4 regions of the Mesorhizobium sp. M0778 genome follow, and region 4 is predicted to be linked to each of the others. Evidence: predicted binding sites of a transcription regulator. Region 4 holds the regulator's gene; each other region holds the start of a gene.
What was found. Region 4 encodes LexA, which represses DNA repair genes until DNA is damaged. Its sites were predicted from a motif close to TGTTCNNNNTGTGTTCNG; they were not measured.
Positions count from the first base shown of each region.

Region 1 (4,818 bases), on a different contig from region 4:
CGGCCCGCAAGGTCCGGTGTCGCCCATTGCCCAGAAATTGTCCGAGGTCGCGATGCGGATGATGCGATCGTCGGAAAGACCGGCGATCTTCTTCCAGTAGGAGGCGGCCTCGTCGTCGTTGTGATAGACGGTGACCAGCAGCTTGTCCTTCTTCAGCCCGAACTCCCTGGTGATCAGGTTCCAGGCAAGCTCTATGGCGCGCTCCTTGAAATAATCGCCGAAGGAGAAATTGCCGAGCATCTCGAAGAAGGTCAGGTGTCGCGCGGTGTAGCCGACATTGTCGAGGTCGTTGTGCTTGCCGCCGGCACGAACACTCTTCTGGGCAGTCGTGGCACGCGAATAGGGCCGCTTCTCCAGACCGGTGAAAACGTTCTTGAACTGCACCATGCCGGCATTGGTGAACATCAGCGTCGGGTCGTTGCGCGGCACCAGCGGGCTCGACGCGACGACCTCGTGACCTTCCTTGCGAAAATAGTCGAGAAATGCCGACCGGATCTCGTTGACGCCACTCATGAATACTGCCTTTTCGAGAGAACCGCCGGCTGCCGGCGGAAAATAGACATGGCCTTTTAGCGGTCGCACCGCAGCCTGTCCAGAAACACCAAATGGGCTCAAATCCCGGCTTTCACCGGCGCTTTGAAATGCGTCTGACTCGCCGTCAAACGCCAACCGCCGGCACGGGGCCGGCGGTTCAAAATGTACCGATTACGCAAACTCAAAATCAAAACATCAAATCCAAACCTGGCTGACGCTCCGGGAGGCGTCGCTTTTCCTACATCGCCCCGGCGTCGTCCTCGAAACCGTCGTCGCTGCTTTCGGAGCCGCCGTTCTCAAGGAATTTCTCGGCGATCAATCCGGCATTCTGCCTCAGCGCCAATTCGATCTCGCGCGCCGTGTCGGGATTGTCGCGCAGGAACAGTTTTGCGTTTTCGCGGCCCTGGCCGAGACGCTGCGAATTATAGGAGAACCAGGCGCCCGACTTTTCGACCACGCCAGCCTTGACGCCGAGATCGACCAGCTCGCCGGTCTTGGAGACGCCCTCGCCATACATGATGTCGAACTCGACCACCTTGAAGGGCGGCGCCAGCTTGTTCTTGACGACCTTGACGCGGGTCTGGTTGCCGACGACCTCGTCGCGATCCTTGACCGAGCCGATGCGGCGGATGTCGAGGCGGACCGAGGCATAGAATTTCAGCGCGTTGCCGCCGGTCGTCGTCTCGGGCGAACCAAACATGACGCCGATCTTCATGCGGATCTGGTTGATGAAGATGACCATGGTGTTGGAGCGCGAGATCGAGGCGGTGAGCTTGCGCAGTGCCTGGCTCATCAGGCGGGCCTGCAGGCCGGGCAGCGAATCGCCCATCTCGCCTTCGATTTCGGCCCGCGGCGTCAGCGCCGCCACCGAATCGACCACCAGCACGTCGATGGCGCCGGAGCGCACCAGCGTGTCGCAGATCTCCAGCGCCTGTTCGCCGGTATCGGGCTGCGAGATCAGCAGGTTTTCGAGATCGACGCCGAGCTTGCGGGCATAGACCGGATCGAGCGCATGCTCGGCATCGACAAAGGCGCAGATGCCGCCCTTCTTCTGGGCTTCGGCCACCGTGTGCAGCGCCAGCGTCGTCTTGCCCGAGCTTTCCGGTCCGTAGATCTCGACGATGCGGCCGCGCGGCAGGCCGCCGACGCCAAGCGCGATGTCCAACCCAAGCGAGCCGGTCGGCACCGTTTCGATCTCGACGACCTGCTCGTTCGCGCCGAGCCGCATGATCGAACCCTTGCCGAAGGCACGCTCGATTTGCGACAGCGCCGCATCCAGAGCCTTTGATTTGTCCACCGCTTTGTCCTCTACAAGCCGCAAAGAATTCTGAGCCATGATACATCACCCCGTGGTCGTCAATGGAGGCCGGACAATCCCGCAATCCTTAAAAGAATGTACCTCGTTTGTTCTCATTTGTCAATGAGCCCCAAGGGTTTGAAAAATAACGGATATCCATATTTGTTCTATTTTTGTTTCACAATTTTGCTTCCGGACGTATCCCGCCTCGCATGCGGCGCCGTTGCCGTCACCATCCGAATCGCACCCGCGATTGCAGGGTTCCGCCCGGCGACCTAGTCTCCTCCCGGGCAACAGCAAAGGGCATTTTGCCGGCATGATGAAATCCCCGACGATCCTGGCCGTGGGTGGCGCCTATATCGAGCGGCGCGGCCGGGTTGCCGGCGCCTTCGTGCCGGCCGCTTCCAACCCCGGCACGATGCGCGAGCATGTCGGCGGCGCCGCCTTCAACGCCTTGCGCTGTGCGGTGCGGCGCGGCGTCTCGGCCTCGCTGCTTTCGGTGCGCGGCGGCGATGCCCTGGGCGACACGGTTTTACGCGCCGTCACCGACGCCGGCATTGCCGATTTGTCGGCGGTGTTCCTCGACCGCGCGACGCCAAGCCATACGATGCTGGTCGATAGCGACGGCAGGCTGATCGCCGGCCTTGCCGACATGGTGCTCTACGAGCTGGCGCTTCCCAAGCAGATCCGCCGCGCCAAGGTGCGCGAAGCGATCGATTCAGCCGACGCGGTGTTGTGCGACGCCAACCTGCCGTCTTCCGCGGTGGGGCGGCTGGCTGCTCTCGCCGCCGGCAAGCCGGTGTTTGCGCTTGCCGTCTCGCCCAGCAAAGCGGCGCGGCTGACGCCGGTGCTTAACCTTCTGGCACTCGCCTTCATGAACCGGCACGAGGCCGGCGTGCTCGCCGGCGTCGACATCGATGCTGATGATCAAGGCATCGTCGACGGCCTGAGACGCGCCGGTCTGAAAAGCGGCGTGGTGACCGCCGGCGATGATCCAGTGCTCGGTTTCGACGAAACCGGCGCATTTTCGATCCTGCCACCGCCGATACACAAGCGGGCGGATATGAGCGGCGCCGGCGACACGCTGGCAGGTGCCACGATCGCCGCCCGGCTGCGCGGCCTGACGCTGCGCGCGGCACTGTGCGAAGGCGTTGCCGCAGCTATGCTCACCGTCGAGAGCGCCGCTTTCACCAGCGCCGGCTTTGCCGAAGCGCTGGCGCTCGTGCCCGAGGCGCGGAACCTGGCGTGAAATGCGGCCCAGAATTGCCGAAGCATGGTGCAGCCTATTTGCCGGCGCGCCGTCCTGCCTCGTAGGCGCGGCGCGCCCAGATCGCCATCTCGTCGGGATCGTCGAACGCGCTGTCGGGAACGCTCCAATAGGGCATCGACACCAGCTTTCCGTGGCGCGAGCCGGTATAGGTCCATTGCCGGCAGCCGGCCGCTTCGAAATCCGGGGCGCTTTCGGCGTCGGCCTTCAGCATCAATTCGCCACGGATGACAATGGCGACGATGACGCCATCGAAATAGATGCCCTTGCCGCCGAACAGCTTGCGGATGCTGACCGGGCCGAGCACTTCGAAAAGCTCTTCTATGCGCTCGTTGTCCATGGCGCGATCATGTCACCGGGATTTCCCCTTGTCATCGCCGCTACCGGCACCATCCTGACAAGTTCAGAATCAGTTTCATCGGAGTTTTTCATGCCGCTTCTGCTCAAAGGGTCCTGCCGGTGCAATGCCGTGCGTTTCGAGGTGGAAAGCCACACGCCGGTGCCGTTCATGCTGTGCTACTGCTCGATCTGCCGCAAGCAGCAGGGCGGCGGCGGTTTCGCCATCAATCTCGGCGCCGATTACGAGACGCTGAAAATCGAGGGCAAGCGCCATCTCGGCGTCTACCGGGCCGAGATCGAGGACGACGAGCACCTGCATCGCGAGACCTCGACGGGCGAACGGAATTTCTGCACGAAATGCGGGACGGCACTCTGGCTCTACGATCCGACCTGGCCGGAGCTCGTCCACCCATTTGCATCGGCGATCGACACCGACCTGCCGAAGCCGCCTGAAAAGGTGCATCTGATGCTGAAATACAAGGCGAACTGGGTCGAGCCCGATATCGGCAAGGGCGACAAGGTCTTCGATGTCTACCCGGAAGAGTCGATCGCCGACTGGCACAAACGAACCGGGATGTGGGTGGATTAGCGTTTCTTCTCCCCGTTCGCTATCGCGTATGGGCAAGCGCCCCCTCACCCGGATTGCCAACCGAATTGCGAAGGGCAATTCGGGGCAATCCGACCTCTCCCCGAGGGGAGAAGAAGTCGCCAGCGCTGGCGCCAGCCTCTTCTCCCCATCGGGGAGAAGGTGGCCCGAAGGGCCGGATGAGGGGGCCTCCCCGTATGCGATTGCCGCCGGGAACGGCGAAGGAAAAGCCTTAGGCCGAAGCGCGCGCCTCGGCCAGTGCCTTCAGATCGGCGGGCTTCAATTCGACCGATTCGCCGCAGCCGCAGGCCGAGCTCTGGTTCGGGTTGCGGAATGTGAAGCCGGTGCGCAGCGTCGTCTGCTCGAAATCCATCTCGGTGCCGAACAGGAAAAGCGCTGCCTCAGGCACGACATAGACGTGGGCGCCGTCGCGCTCGATATGATCGTCCTTAGTGTTGGGCTCGGTCACCAGGTCGACCGTATATTCCATGCCGGCGCAGCCGCCCTTCTTGATGCCGAGGCGAATGCCATGCGCATTCTCACGGGTCGCGACGATCTCGCGCACCCGGTCGGCAGCCTTTTCGGTCATCGTGATGACGGCAAAGCGTCCCATTCTTTCCTTCTCCATTGCGCGCAGGTTCAAGGTCTGCCGAATGATTCCTCACCTAAAATGGTGAAGTTTTGTACCCGGCGCAAGTGCGCCGGCCTTTGGCTGGTCGGATGCTAGTACCACCCCACCGCTACCTGTGCCTCTTCCGACATGCGGTCGGGCGACCAAGGCGGGTCGAAGGTCAT
Region 1 is NZ_JAMYPA010000006.1:284,733-289,550, forward strand. It holds gene alaS (alanine--tRNA ligase) at 1-513, opposite strand, end outside; gene recA (recombinase RecA) at 773-1,870, opposite strand; gene NKI22_RS11780 (carbohydrate kinase family protein) at 2,148-3,080, shown strand; gene NKI22_RS11785 (TfoX/Sxy family protein) at 3,115-3,438, opposite strand; gene NKI22_RS11790 (GFA family protein) at 3,529-4,026, shown strand; gene sufA (Fe-S cluster assembly scaffold SufA) at 4,256-4,636, opposite strand; gene NKI22_RS11800 (SUF system Fe-S cluster assembly protein) at 4,747-4,818, opposite strand, start outside.
Region 1: the regulator LexA is predicted to act here: its motif matches at 1,995-2,012, upstream of recA (recombinase RecA).

Region 2 (4,818 bases), on a different contig from region 4:
TGGCTGGGGTTCTCCGTCGCGGCAGCTGCGTTGCATTGGCTGCTCGAACGCGAGGCATTCGTTACCGCGGCGACGATGAGTTCGCAGAGCCGCTGGCTTTCAGGCATCGTCCTGATCGCCGCGGGCCTGTATCAGCTCTCGCCGCTCAAGAACGCCTGCCTGTCGCATTGCAGGAAGCCGACGGCGTTCCTTTCCCGCCACTGGCGTCCCCACACACTTGGCGCGCTGCGTTTGGGCGCGCTGCACGGGGCGTTCTGTGTCGGATGCTGCTGGATGCTGATGGCGTTATTGTTCGTGGGTGGCATAATGAATCTGGTGTGGGTTGCCGGGCTCGCTATTCTGGTGCTGGTTGAAAAGGTGTTTCCTGTCGGCCAGTGGGTTGGCCGGGCGGCCGGCATCGCCCTGATCGCCTGGGGCAGCGCAACGCTTTTGGTCTGACGACCAGGGCCGCCTCGAATGTCGCATTTGCAGGAAACGATCGCTCCTGGCGCCAAGTGCACCGCCCCAGCCAGGCCGGCTCACAACGCGTCGGGGCGGACCGGCGGTGACGTCAAGCTTACGCAGGCATTCAGGCGTCGAGGAACTTTGAATCCTGACGTCCGTTTATCCGAATGTCGAGTATGAAGGGCTCCGCCATGAATGTCGGCGACGAAAGGACTGTATCCGTTTGGGCGAGAACCGAAGTAGCGCCTGATGCGGTTCCGCTCGAGCGGAGTGAACAGGTCGATGTCGTGGTCGTCGGATCTGGCATTGTCGGACTGTCGGTCGCCTACGAACTGGCCATCGCCGGGCAAAAGGTGGCGGTGCTCGATCGCGGCCGGATCGGAAGCGGCATGACGGCCCGCACCACCGCGCACCTGTCATCGATCTGCGATGACTATTTTTCGGAACTGATCAAATTGCGCGGCGAGGAACTGGCGCGGATTTACTATCAAAGCCAGTCGGCCGCTATTGACCGTATCCAATCGATCCTGGAGGCGGAGGGTATCGCGTGTGATTTCCGCCGCCTCGACGGTTTTCTGTTTCCGGCGTCGGGCAGGAAGGAATCCGTCATCGAGCGCGAACTGGACGCCGCCCGGAAAATCGGTGTCGACGTCGAGAAAACCGTGGGCGTGCCGCTTGCAGGCTTTTCGGATGCACCGATCCTTCGCTACGCCAATCAGGCGACATTTCACCCGCTCAAATATCTCCGCGGGCTGGCTGCCGGCATCCGCGCGCGCGGCGGCGCGCTTTATGCGGAGACCATCGTCGACAAAGTTGAGGAGACCGACGGCGTGCGCGTAAGCACGGTCTCGGGCTTTGCCGTGTCTGCCAAATCGGCCGTTGTCGCCACCAACTCGCCGATCAACGATCGGGTCGCGCTCCATACCAAGCAAGCACCCTATCGGACCTACGCGATGTCGTTCGAGATCGCGCGCGACGTTTTGCCGGATGCACTCTATTGGGACACGCTGGACCCCTATCACTACGTTCGTCTGCAGCCTGGCGAAGGCGAGACCGACTTTCTGATCGTCGGTGGTGAAGACCATAAGACAGGGCAGGCCGACGACGCCGACCACCGCTTCACGGCCCTGGCGGCCTGGATCAAAAAATTGGTGCCCGATATCGGCGCGGAAGCCAATCGATGGTCCGGGCAGGTGATGGAGACCGTCGATTATGCCGGATTCATCGGCCGCAATCCCGGTGATCGGCGAGTCTTCGTTGCTACCGGCGATTCCGGCCAGGGCATCACCCATGGGGTCGTGGCCGGCCTGTTGATTTCGGACCTGATCCTGAAGCGGCAAAGCCCCTGGCGGGAACTTTACGAACCCTCCCGCAAGACGGTACGGGCGATCGGCGATTATCTAGCGGAGAATGCGACAGAGATCAGGAGTTTTGCCGAGTATGTCGCGCCTGGTGAAATCGATTCCGCCGACAAGCTGCGGCCGGGGCAGGGCGCTATCGTGCGCGAAGGTCTTACCAAAGTCGCGGCTTTTCGCGACGAGGACGGCACGCTCTACAAACGCTCGGCCGCATGTACCCATGTCGGCTGCCACGTTCATTGGAACTCGCTGGAACGCTGCTGGGACTGCCCCTGCCACGGCTCGCATTTTGCCGTCGATGGCACGGCCTTGAACGGGCCGGCAGTATCGCCCCTGGCTCCTGTCGGATAGTCTTTTTTCGCCCCGGCCGCGCAGCTCACAGCTCCTTTTCGGCGAGCTCGCGAAACGCGTCGGGAACCGACCGCTGTAGGCCTAGCGCGACCGAGGCGTAGCCGACCGCCTCCCAGCCGAAGCGGTCGCGGATCTTGTCGACGGCGCGATCTGCGGTCCAGCGCGCCGCGCCCCTGCTGGTGCCCGGGCGGCGGCGGTCGTCGGCGAGCCCGAGCGGCAGTTCCAGTTGCAGGCCGGCATGCTGCTCCAGATGCGATACAGCGATCGCCAGCAGCGAGATTGTCTTTTCGTGCGGATGGTCGATGAGCACCTTGCGCACCAGCGCCTCGGCGATCTCGGCCAGCATGGCGGTTGCCGAAATCGGCTGGTCGAGCGTGATCGAGCGCGTCACCGAGCGCAGGTCGGCAAAGCGGACACGAACCGTCACCGTGCGGCCGGGGCGGGATTTCGCCCGCAATCTGGTGGCGACCCTATCGGCCAGATGCAGCAAAGCCGGCACGAAGACTTCCTCGTCGGCCGGCTTCCTGCCGAGCGCCGATTGCGCGCCCGCCGAGCGCGCCCGGCGCTGCGTCTCCAGCTTGCGCGGATCGCGGTTCCACGCCAGCGCGTTGAGTTTTTCTCCCGCCGCCGGCCCGAGCAGGCGCTCCAGCGCGCCATTGTTGGTCTTCGCCAGCTCGCCGATGGTGTTGACGCCGATGCCGGCCAGCCGCTCCCTGGTGACCGGGCCGACACCCCACATCAGCTCGACCGGCAGGTGGTGCAGGAACTCCAGCTCGTGGCGCGGATCGACCACCACCAGCCCATCGGGTTTTGCGACCTGTGAGGCGATCTTGGCCAGATGCTTGGTGCGGGCTACGCCGACCGAGATCGGCAGGCCGAGCTCGGCCCGCACGCGGTGGCGGATCTTGCCGGCGATCTCGGCCGGCGAGCCGAACAGGTGGGTGCAGCCGGCGACGTCGGCAAAGGCCTCGTCGATGGAAATTCGCTCGACCACCGGCGTGAAATCGCCCAGCACCTTGATTGCCGCATCGCCCAGCCGCTGATAGTCCTTGAAATGGCCGCCGACGAAAATGAGTTGCGGGCAGAGTTCCCGCGCCCGCCGTCCCGGCATGCCGCCGCGCACGCCGAACGCCTTGGCTTCATAGGATGCGGCGAGCACTACCCCGCCGCCGACGGCAATCGGCTTGCCGCGCAAGGCCGGGTCGAGCAGTTGTTCGACCGAGGCATAGAAGGCATCCAGATCCGCGTGGAGGATGTTGGCTTCCATCCGGCCCGTTCGCCCGCGGCGGTTCGAACGCCGCCTTGTCTAGAGTTTTGATGAGAACATAAAGAGAACATTGTGGGCGGATTGTCAAGCGGCGCGGAGGGCAGGTGAAGGGCAATTGTTTCAGTTTGGCGCCCTCTGTCTGCCTGCGTTCCAGCGTTGGTGGTTGGCGAAAGTCGAAGCAACATCCAATCTCCCCCCTTGCGGGGGAGATGTCCGGCAGGACAGAGGGGGGTGGGACGGATCGCCAACTTCGACTTCAGTTGTTGCCAACTCGAATCAGCCTGAGGGTTTGGCTCCGATTGGTTGACAGGTCGGAGGGACAGCACCCCCCTCTGCCCTGCCGGGCATCTCCCCGCAAGGGGGGAGATCGGCAGCTTCGCCGACGGCGCCTGCTGCAGCGACCTACAGCGCCATCTTGTAGCCGAGATGGCTGGCGGTGAAACCGAGGCGCTCGTAGAAGGTGTGCGCTTCCCGTCGACTGTTGTCCGTGGTGAGCTGAATGAGGCTGCAGCCGCGCGAACGGCACGCTTCAATCGCCCATTCGATCATCAGCTTGCCGACGCCGCGAGAGCGCCATTGCCGGGCGACGCGAACGCCTTCGATCTGGCCGCGCCAGGCGCCTTTCCTCGAAATGCCTGGAAGGAAGCTGAGTTGCAGCGTTCCGACCAATTGCCCGGCCTCGACGGCCACGGCCAGCAACTGGTTGGGATCGGCATCGATCGCGCTGAAGGCATCGAGATAGGATGGCGCGAGCGGCGTGGACGGGTCTTCCCGGTCTGCGCCGAGCGCATCGTCGGCAAGCATTGCAACGATCGCCGGCAGGTCGGGCGCCTGGGCACGACGGAATTCGATCTCGCTCATCGCGCGGAGACATACGGCGCAGTGTTGGCGATCGCAATATTCGTTTTGACTGCAAGGGGGCGCGCGTCTTCAGGCGGCCTCCAACGCCCAGAGGCGATAGCCGTAGCGGCGGAAGAAGCGGGCGAAGAGGCGCTGCTGCCTGGCGCGGGCGAGGTCGGCGCTGCGCCTTTCCTGTCGCCAGTGCGGCATGTTGCGGAACATCGACAGGAAGCGGGCGGCGTCCTCGATCGCCTCCTCGGCCGACTGCGCCGGGCGGATCGCCGCCAGGAACAAAGCGCGGCTCGGCTTCATCCGGTCGATCGCCGCCTTGCGCTGGCGATGGCCCTGGCGCGCCGTGCGGATGCCGTCCTGGCGGATGGCCGCGAAGGCGGCAAGCATGGCCGGACTGTCGCCGGCATAACCGCAGGCCTGGGCGAACTGGGCGAGGTCCATCGTCACTCCCTTGCATTCGGTGGACGGAGCGGCCGCGGCTGCGCCGATTCCAGCTTGCATGGCATAGAAGCATAACTCAAATAAATGAACAAGTGAAACTTTCAC
Region 2 is NZ_JAMYPA010000013.1:89,846-94,663, forward strand. It holds gene NKI22_RS19210 (DUF2182 domain-containing protein) at 1-438, shown strand, start outside; gene NKI22_RS19215 (FAD-dependent oxidoreductase) at 636-2,153, shown strand; gene dinB (DNA polymerase IV) at 2,179-3,420, opposite strand; gene NKI22_RS19225 (GNAT family N-acetyltransferase) at 3,823-4,281, opposite strand; gene NKI22_RS19230 (hypothetical protein) at 4,351-4,713, opposite strand.
Region 2: the regulator LexA is predicted to act here: its motif matches at 3,473-3,490, upstream of dinB (DNA polymerase IV).

Region 3 (4,818 bases), on a different contig from region 4:
CGCGCAGGCTTCCCACAGCAGCGCCACCCGCTTGGCGTCGGTGGTGAGTGCCCGGATGTCCTCGTCGCGCGACAGATGCTCGAGCGCCTGCGCGTCCACGGCCGGCAGTGCGCGCGTCAGGCCTTCGACCGGGGCGTTGGTCTCGATCGAGCGCTTCAGCGCATCGAGGTTGGCGAAATCGAAATGCGCGGTACGCCACTGCAGCACTTTCACCGGATCGAAATCATGCGCCTCGATCTTCTTGACCAATTCCTCATCCAGCGGATCGACCTGGCCGGTGACGCCGAAGGTGCCGTCGCGCAGATGCCGGCCGGCACGGCCGGCAATCTGGCCGAGCTCGGCCGCGGTCAGGTTGCGGTACTGGTAGCCGTCGAATTTGCGATTCTGGGCGAAGGCGACGTGGTCGAGGTCGAGGTTGAGGCCCATGCCGATGGCGTCGGTGGCGACGAGGTAGTCGACATCGCCCGACTGGAACAGCGCCACCTGGGCGTTGCGGGTGCGCGGGCTGAGCGCGCCGAGCACGACGGCGGCACCGCCCTGCTGGCGGCGGATCAGCTCGGCGATGGCATAGACCTCGTCGGCCGAGAAGGCGACGATCGCGGTGCGCCGCGGCAGGCGGGTCAGCTTCTTCGAGCCGGCATAGGCAAGATGCGACAGCCGTGGCCGGGTCACCACCGACACGCCCCGCAGCAGGCGCTGCAGAATGCCGTGCATGGTGGCCGCACCCAGCAGCAGCGTCTCCTGGCGGCCGCGCAGATGCAGGATGCGATCGGTGAAGATGTGGCCGCGTTCGAGATCGCCAGCGAGCTGGACCTCGTCGATGGCAACGAAGGCGGCGTCGGTCTCGCGCGGCATCGCTTCCACCGTGCAGACCGAGTATTTCGCGCCCGCCGGCTGGATCTTTTCCTCGCCGGTGATGAGCGCAACCTTATGGGCGCCGACCTTCTCGCAGACGCGCGTATAGACCTCGCGGGCAAGCAGCCTGAGCGGTAGGCCGATGACGCCGCTCTCATGCGCCACCATGCGTTCGATGGCGAGATGGGTCTTGCCGGTATTGGTCGGGCCGAGCACGGCCGTCACGTCTCGACCCGACAGGATCAGCGGTTCAGTGTGTTTCGGATGGATGTTCATCGGCCTGGAAATAAGGCTCTCTGCCTCGCATTGTCGGGAGCGCGCCCATATTGGCCGCGTATGACAGGCGACACATAGGGATTTCGGGCGCGAAGCGAAAGCGGAATGTGCCGAGGGCAGGCTGATTGGTCGGTTCGAAGCCAGAAATCTGTTCCCGATTAACAGTTGGAACGAGTCTGGAACGAATCAGCGACGAATCACTGACTCGCGCTGATTCAGGTTTTGTTCACGGCTACATCTGGGATTTCTGCCGGCGAGTCTCACCACATGCTGAATCACAGAAACTGGCCCGATTCATGCAGGCGGCATTCAAACGAGCACCACCGTTAACCTTTGCCGGTGAATGATCGTGGCCGGCCAATCTGCTTCGCCCAACATTATGAAATTATTGATGTTTCCTAATCCGCTTTAATCATTTCGAGGGCGTTTTCGGCTCTCGCCGTTAACGTTCCGCTCAAAGCCGGAACGAATCGGCGACGAATCAGCGATAGGCAAAGTTTCTTGGTTTGTTCACCGCAGCATGTTGTGTTGTGAACAGCTTTTCCACCGAGAATCCACAGGCTGCCGGGCAGTTTTTGCACAGGCTGGGCAGCGGCCGTTAACCTTTGCGTGCCGGATTGGGGCAGCGTGCTGAATCGAGATCTTGCAACGGGAAGACCGCTATAGAAACGGGCCGTTTTGCAGGCCCGTTCGTCCAAGCGCGTATCTATCTCAACGTAAAGATAAACGGTCAGGCGATGTACTGCCCGCCATTGGCTGATATTGTCGAGCCGGTGATGAACCCGGCATCGTCGGAAGCGAGGAAGACGACGCAGCGCGCGATCTCCTCCGGCTCGCCGAGACGGCCGACCGGGATCTGCGGAAGGACACGCTCGTTGAGCACCTTCTCGTCCATCGCTTTGACCATCTCGGTGGCGATGTAGCCGGGGCAGATGACGTTGACGGTGATGCCGGCGCGCGCGCCTTCCTGGGCCAACGCCTTGGTGAAGCCGATATCGCCGGCCTTCGAGGCCGAATAATTGACCTGGCCGACCTGCCCTTTCTGGCCATTGATCGAGGAGATGGTGATGACGCGGCCGAATTTGCGGTCGCGCATGCCGCCCCACAACGGATGCGTCATGTTGAAGACGCCGGAAAGGTTGGTGTCGAGGACCTCTTTCCATTGCTCGCGCGTCATCTTGTGGAACATCGCGTCGCGCGTGATGCCTGCATTGTTGACCAGCACCGATACGGGACCGAGATCGGCCTCTACTTGTTTGATGCCGGCAGCGCAGGCCTCGTAGTCGGCAACCGACCATTTGTAGACCGGGATGCCGGTCGCTGCCTTGAACTTTGCTGCCGCTTCCTCATTGCCGGCGTAGTTTGCGGCAACCGAATAGCCGGCGCTTTTCAAGGCGACCGATATCGCCGCGCCGATGCCGCGCGACCCGCCTGTGACGATTGCAACCTTTGTCATGTGTCCTCCCGAGCAATGCAGATGACTGAGCGTTGAAGCGGTAGGGTTTGCCCTCTATTCCCTACTCGCTTTGCGCCAGTATCCTATTCGTATCGCTTATCTCATCACAATGCTTCCACGCACATGGCAACGCCCATGCCGCCGCCGATGCACAGCGTGGCAAGACCCTTCTTGGCACTTCTGCGACGCATTTCGTAGACCAGCGTGTTGAAGATGCGGGCGCCCGAGGCGCCGACCGGATGGCCGATGGCGATGGCGCCGCCATTGACGTTGACGATGGACGGGTCCCAGCCCATGTCCTTGTTGACGGCGCAGGCCTGCGCGGCGAAGGCCTCGTTGGCTTCGACCAGATCGAGGTCGCCGACCGACCAGCCGGCCTTGGCCAGCGCCTTGCGCGAGGAGGGGATCGGTCCCGTCCCCATGATCTGCGGGTCAACGCCGGCGGTCGCCCAGGAAACGATACGCACCAGCGGCGTGATGCCGCGCCTTGCGGCTTCCGCTTCGGTCATCAGCACCACGGCGGCGGCGCCGTCATTGATGCCGGAAGCATTGGCTGCTGTCACCGTGCCGTCTTTGTCGAAGGCGGGCTTGAGCTTGGTCATGGCGTCGATCGTCGCGCCATGGCGGATGTACTCGTCCTGGTCGACTATCGTGTCGCCCTTCCTGCCCTTGACTGTGAAGGCAACGATCTCGTCGTTGAATTTTCCGCCTTTCTGCGCAGCCTCGGCCTTGTTCTGGGAAGCCAGTGCGAACTGGTCCTGGTCGTCGCGGGTGATTTGGAACTGGCGGGCGACGTTCTCCGCCGTGTTGCCCATATGGTAACCATAGAAGGCATCGGTCAGGCCGTCCTTGATCATGGTGTCGATCAGCTTGAAATCGCCCATCTTGACGCCACCGCGCAGATGCTGCGCATGCGGAGCCATCGACATCGATTCCTGGCCGCCGGCAACGATGATTTTTGCATCGCCCTGGGCGATCTGCTGCATGCCGAGCGCGATGGCGCGCAGGCCGGAGCCGCAGAGCTGGTTCAGGCCCCAGGAGGTCGCCTCCTGCGGCACGCCGGCGGCCATGGCCGCCTGCCGCGCCGGGTTCTGCCCTTGAGCCGCGGTCAGGATCTGGCCGAGAATGACCTCGTCCACCTCCTTGCCGTCGACGCCGGCGCGGGCAAGCGCTTCCCTGACGGCGACGGCACCCAGTTCATGAGCTGGCGTGTTGGCGAAGGCGCCGTTGAAGGAGCCGACAGGCGTGCGCGCCGCACTGGCGACAACGATGGCGTTGGAAGCGGACATGTTCTTCTCCAAACTTTCGGGGAGCGATTTCGGGTGCCGTCGGGGACTTTTCTTGCCCTTTCCACAACCCGAGTCAAACCCGAAATGGGCATGGCGTTCCTCCGCGGCAAGCAGGCCGCGCGTCGCTGCGATGACGGCCCATCCGTGCTGCGCAGCATAAAATGTTCCCGCACTGCACAAACAGCTTGGATTCATGATGCTTTTGCGCATATCCTTTAACAAGGCGCAATCGTTACCGGCGGCTTACTTAAGCTGGCCGGTGTCCGGGGAGGATGCAGATGGCCGCGAAAGACGAACCTATTGTTATCAAGAAATATGCCAATCGCCGTCTCTACAATACGGGCACCAGCACCTATGTGACGCTCGAGGATCTCGCAGAAATGGTCAAAAAAGGCGAGGACTTTACTGTCCAGGACGCCAAGACCGGCGACGACATCACGCATCCGGTGCTGACCCAGATCATCTTCGAGCTGGAGAACAAGGACGGGCAGAACATGCTGCCGATCCCGTTCCTGCGTCAGCTCATCGCCTACTACGGCGACCAGATGCAGATGATCGTGCCAAGCTTTCTCGAACAGTCGATGCTGGCCTTCTCGAAGGAGCAGGAACGCTTTCGCGAGCAGATGAAAGATGCCCTCGGCAAGTCGCCGATGGACATGATGAAGATCGCGACGCCGATCAAGGTGCTGGAGGAGCAGACTCGGCGTAACATGGAAATGTTCCAGAACGCCATGCGGCTGTTCACGCCGTTCCCGCCTGCGGGGTCTGCGCCGGCAGCAGCACCGGCCGAACAGGCCAGGAAAGAAACACCGGAAAAACCGGACGACCTTCAGGAGCTGAAGGAGCAGATCGCCGCGATGCAGCGCAAGCTCGACACGATGTCGTGACTGCCGGCCGGCGAAGCGCCGGCCCAAAATTTCCCTCAGCAGGCCCGTGTCAGAA
Region 3 is NZ_JAMYPA010000001.1:424,605-429,422, reverse strand. It holds gene NKI22_RS02195 (helicase-related protein) at 1-1,131, opposite strand, end outside; gene NKI22_RS02190 (hypothetical protein) at 1,530-1,829, opposite strand; gene phbB (acetoacetyl-CoA reductase) at 1,862-2,587, opposite strand; gene NKI22_RS02180 (acetyl-CoA C-acetyltransferase) at 2,692-3,876, opposite strand; gene phaR (polyhydroxyalkanoate synthesis repressor PhaR) at 4,155-4,763, shown strand.
Region 3: the regulator LexA is predicted to act here: its motif matches at 1,298-1,315, upstream of NKI22_RS02195 (helicase-related protein).

Region 4 (4,818 bases):
CAGCGCCAGCGGCAAGATGCGACCAGAAACTCTTGTCGAATGCCATCCAGTAGCCGCCATGGACGAACACCACGAGCCCCTTGGGCTTGGTGGCCGGCAGGAAAAGATCGAGCCGGTTGCGTGGGCCATGGCCATAGGCCATGTCGAGCCGCGCCCGGCCCTCGGTCGAAAGCACGTCGCGAAAAACCCGCGCGGGCTCGACCCAGGCCGCCGGCCAGCGATCGCTGCCGGCTATGTTGGCGCCGTTGGCATAGGCGTTGTCCCAATCGGCAATGTGACGTTCGAACACCCTGCGCCCTCCCCTGGCAATATGGCCTTGCAACGAGCGTGAGCATCGCGCGGCGCGTCGTCGCCAGCCTCACGATTCCAGCTCTCGCATCAATCTCAAGTGACAGCCGCCTTGATGGCGAAGCGCGCATCCTTCCACGCACCGGTGCGCAGGATGTCCTCAAGCACTTCGACGGCCTGCCAGACATCGGCATAGCCGACATAGAGCGGGGTGAAGCCGAAGCACATGGTCGATGGCGCGCGAAAATCGCCGATCACGCCACGTTCGATCAGCGCGCGCATGATCTGGTAGCCATGCTCGTGCATGAATGAAATCTGGCTGCCGCGTTTTTCCCCGTCGCGCGTGCTTTCGAGCGTTAGCCCGTAAGTGCCGCACTTTGCCTCGACGAGCTCGATGAACAGATCAGCCAGCGCGATGCTCTTCTTGCGCACCGCCGTCATGTCGACATCGTTCCAGATGTCGAGCGCGCCCTTCAGCGTGCGCATCGACAGGACCGGCTGGGTGCCGCACAGAAACCGGCGGATGCCGGTGCCGGCCGCATAGCCTGGCTCGAAGGCGAAGGGCCGTGCATGGCCCCACCATCCGGTGAGCGGCTGCTGGATGTCGGCAAGATGCCGCTCAGCCGCATAGATGAAGGCAGGCGCGCCCGGTCCGCCATTCAGATATTTGTAGGTGCAGCCAACGGCAAAATCGGCGTTTGCCGTGTCGAGCTCGACTGGCATCGCACCGGCGGTGTGGCAGAGATCCCAGACGATCATCGCCCCGGCTTCCTGGGCCCTGCGCGTCAGCGCCGGCATGTCGCGCAGTTCGCCCGACTTGTAGTTGATGTGGTTGACCAGCACCACGGCGGTGCGTTCGTCGATCAGCTCTTCGATGCTCGGCGCGTCGACCCCCGAGAGGCGCAGCAGCGTATCTTTTCGCGTCGAAACCACACCCTCAGCCATGTAGAGGTCTGTCGGAAAACTGTCGCCCTCGGCGACGATGACCTGCCGCTCCGGCCGCATGGCCATGGCGGCGTGCAGCAGCTTGTAGATGTTGACCGATGTCGTGTCGCAGACCACCGTCTGGCCGGCCGCGGCACCGATCAGGCGCCCGAGCTGGTCGCCGAGTTCGAGCGGCATGTTGAACCAGCCAGCCGTGTTCCAGGCGCGGATGAGATCATGCGCCCATTCTTCGGTCGCTGCCTTGCTCAATTCATCGAAAGCTGCACGCGAAGCGGCCCCTAGCGAATTGCCGTCGAGATAGATCACTCCTTGCGGCAGCACAAAGCGGTTGCGCATCGCGCGCAGCGGATCTGCAGCATCCATCGCCCTTATGGCCACGAGATCGCGAATTCCTGTCATGATTTGTCTGCTCCCCCAAGATTCACCGCAACGCCGGACACGCATCGACGGCATCCATCGGTCACGAGCGGTTCTCCATTACCTGGTATCGCGCAGCAAGGCTCCACCGGCGACAAGTTGCCTGACCACGCGGTGGAAACCAGGAGCCAAGCCAACCCAAGGTTGGCGTTTTGAGTTCGTTTCGTTCACGGTGCATTGACCAAACCGCACAGTCGATACGGCTTCAATTCCGTGCCCTTTGCCGGCTGAAGGCCGATACCAGTGCCGCCTTCTGGGAACCCAGAGGCCGCAAACGAAAGCAGAATCAAGGCGATGACGCCCGCGGCGGTGAAAATGCAGCGTTCCGGTTTGGTGAGTGGTATCGTTTCCCGAGCCCTAACACATTCATTAAACTTTAAACAGTTGCGGAACACAACTGGAACAGATAGTGTTTGTTCTGGGTTTGTTTTTCTGATTCTGTTGGGGGTCGCTATGCTGACACGCAAACAACACGAACTGCTTATGTTCATCCACGAAAGGCTGAAGGAAAGCGGTATCCCGCCCTCCTTCGACGAGATGAAGGAAGCGCTCGACCTGGCTTCCAAATCGGGAATCCACCGGCTGATTACGGCGCTGGAGGAGCGCGGCTTCATTCGCCGTTTGCCCAACCGGGCCCGTGCACTGGAGGTGCTGCGCCTGCCCGATTCGATCGCCCCCGGCCTCAATGCGGCACGCAAGTTCTCGCCGAGCGTCATCCAGGGCAGTCTTGGGCAAGGTCCTCGGCAGGGCAAGCCGACATCGTCGCGGATGCCTGCAGCCGGCAATGACGACGATGTCGTCGCCGCCGTGTCGATCCCGGTGATGGGCCGCATCGCCGCCGGTGTGCCGATCGATGCCATCCAGCACCAGACGCATTCGATCTCGGTGCCGCCGGACATGATCATGGGCGGCGAGCATTATGCGCTGGAGGTCAAAGGCGATTCGATGATCGAGGCTGGCATTTTCGACGGCGACACGGTGATCATCCGCAATGCCGATACGGCGAGCCCCGGTGAGATCGTGGTGGCACTGGTCGACGAGGAAGAAGCGACGCTGAAGCGGTTCCGCCGCAAGGGCGCCTCGATCGCCCTGGAAGCCGCCAATCCGGCCTACGAGACGCGCATCTTCGGACCAGACAGGGTCAAGGTGCAGGGCAAGCTCGTTGGGCTGATCCGCCGCTACTGAGCTGCGCCCTTGGCGCCGGCTTTTGGCTTGTCGGCTCTGCGGTATGGCGGCATGCCCCGCGCCGCGCGTGAAAATTTCCGCTGCACGTGCCAGGGCCGGTATGATTTTTCGACGGCGAAGCGGATTTCGGCGCGTGTTGCCGCTTGTGGATCGAAATAGACGGCCGCACTTCCCGCGCGCGCCAGTTGCCGTTTGGTGACGACGAGGACCAGCCGGTCGTAGTAGCAGGGATTATGGGCGGTGGCGTCGTCGATGACGATCAAGCTGGCAAAGGCGCAGGCTGGCCGTGCAGTATCGCGGTCATTGGCTAGCGCGATGATCGCGCCGGATGGATGCCTGGCAAGGCAGAGACCGTCCGTGCAAATGAACGGCATGCCCGGCGGTAAGTCGGCCGGATCGGCAATGTCGAATTGCGGATCGTTCTTTCCAGGTGTTTCCGGCGCGACGATAGCCTCTGATGTGAGCGCGCGTTTCCAGTTGTCGATGGTGAACTCATTCGGGCGTGCCCGGTTGACCGCGAGTTCACCGCTGCCGATCGGCAGCGCGACGAGCCGTGCGTCCTCCGAGATCAATACATCGGGTACGCGCGTCTGCGTTGTCGTTAGCAAGCCGGCGAGCGCAAAAGGAAGGGCCACGAGCCGCAACCAGGTCGTCGCCATGCTGGCAATGACGAGGGCGATCGTCACCAAAAGGACAGATCTCAGCGAAATCAGCCCGACCGCATCGATCGGCGAGCGCTCGGAGATCCACCCGGACAGGGCGATCATCGCCGTCAGCCCCTTGCCCATCACGTAGAGGAAAGGCCCATCCGCGCCGAACGGCATCGCCAGCGCACTGAGGACGGCGAAGGGCATGACGACCAGTGAGACGATAGGCATGATGGCCAGATTGGCGAACAGGCTGAGCGGCGCCACGCGCTGGAAATGCCATATGGCGAAAAGCGCCGTGGCGCTCCCTGCAATGATCGAGGTCATCGCCAGGCCGCCCATGCCCAGCAGTACCTTTCTAGTGGCAAAGCGTAGCGGCGACCGCCGGGGCGGCGGCGTGGTGGCCCCGCCGGCGCGGTAATCGGACCAGCCTGCATAGGCGCCGACAAGGGCCGCCGTCGCGGCGAAGGACATCTGGAAGCTCGGACCGACCACCTCGTGCGGCGACACCAGAATGACCGCGATGGCCGAGATCGCCAGGTTGCGCATGGTGAGCGCGGCCCGGTCGAACAGCACGGCGATAAGCATCACCGCCAACATGATGAAGCTGCGTTCGGCCGCCACCACAATGCCGGAAAAGACGAGGTAGGCCGCAATCGAAAAAAGCGCGGCGGCCGCCGCGTATTTCTTGACCGGCCGTCGCGATGAGAAATCGGGAAACAGCGCAAAGGCGCCGCGCAGCAGCGCCATAATGGTGCCGGCGACCAACGCCATATGCAGCCCCGAGATGGAGATGATGTGGTAGATGCCGGTACGCCGCATCGCTTCGTTGATCTCCTCGGGAATGCCGGCGCGCACGCCGACGATCAGCGCAGCAGCAATCTCGCCCTCGGCGCCGCCGATGCGGCTGCGGATATGGTCGGCGATGGATTCGCGCGCGTCTTCGATCGCGGAAGAAAGCCGCGCGGCAAACGGCATGCTGCTCGACGACACGACTTTCGGATTGCCGAGAAAAAAGCCGCTGCCGCCGATACCGGCAAAATAGCTGTCGAAGGAGAAATCATAGCTGTCGGGCCGCACCGGCCCGGTCGGCGGCAGCAGCCGCACATAGCCGGCGATCTCGGAACCGGCGGTCAGCTCAGCCGGTATTTTCATCGCCGAAACGCGGACCCGTTCCGGCATGTAGCGCAGTGTCGGCCTGGCAGTTGAGATCACATCGATCGTCAGCCTGATGCGGCCGCTCGCCATGGGCTCGAACGATACGACGCGACCCGTGAGGCGCGTCGAGATTTCGGAACCGAGCATATGCGTTCCGACACGCCAGGTCTCGACCTTG
Region 4 is NZ_JAMYPA010000010.1:99,116-103,933, forward strand. It holds gene NKI22_RS16365 (hormone-sensitive lipase) at 1-289, opposite strand, end outside; gene kynU (kynureninase) at 385-1,632, opposite strand; gene lexA (transcriptional repressor LexA) at 2,104-2,835, shown strand; gene NKI22_RS16380 (ComEC/Rec2 family competence protein) at 2,829-4,818, opposite strand, start outside.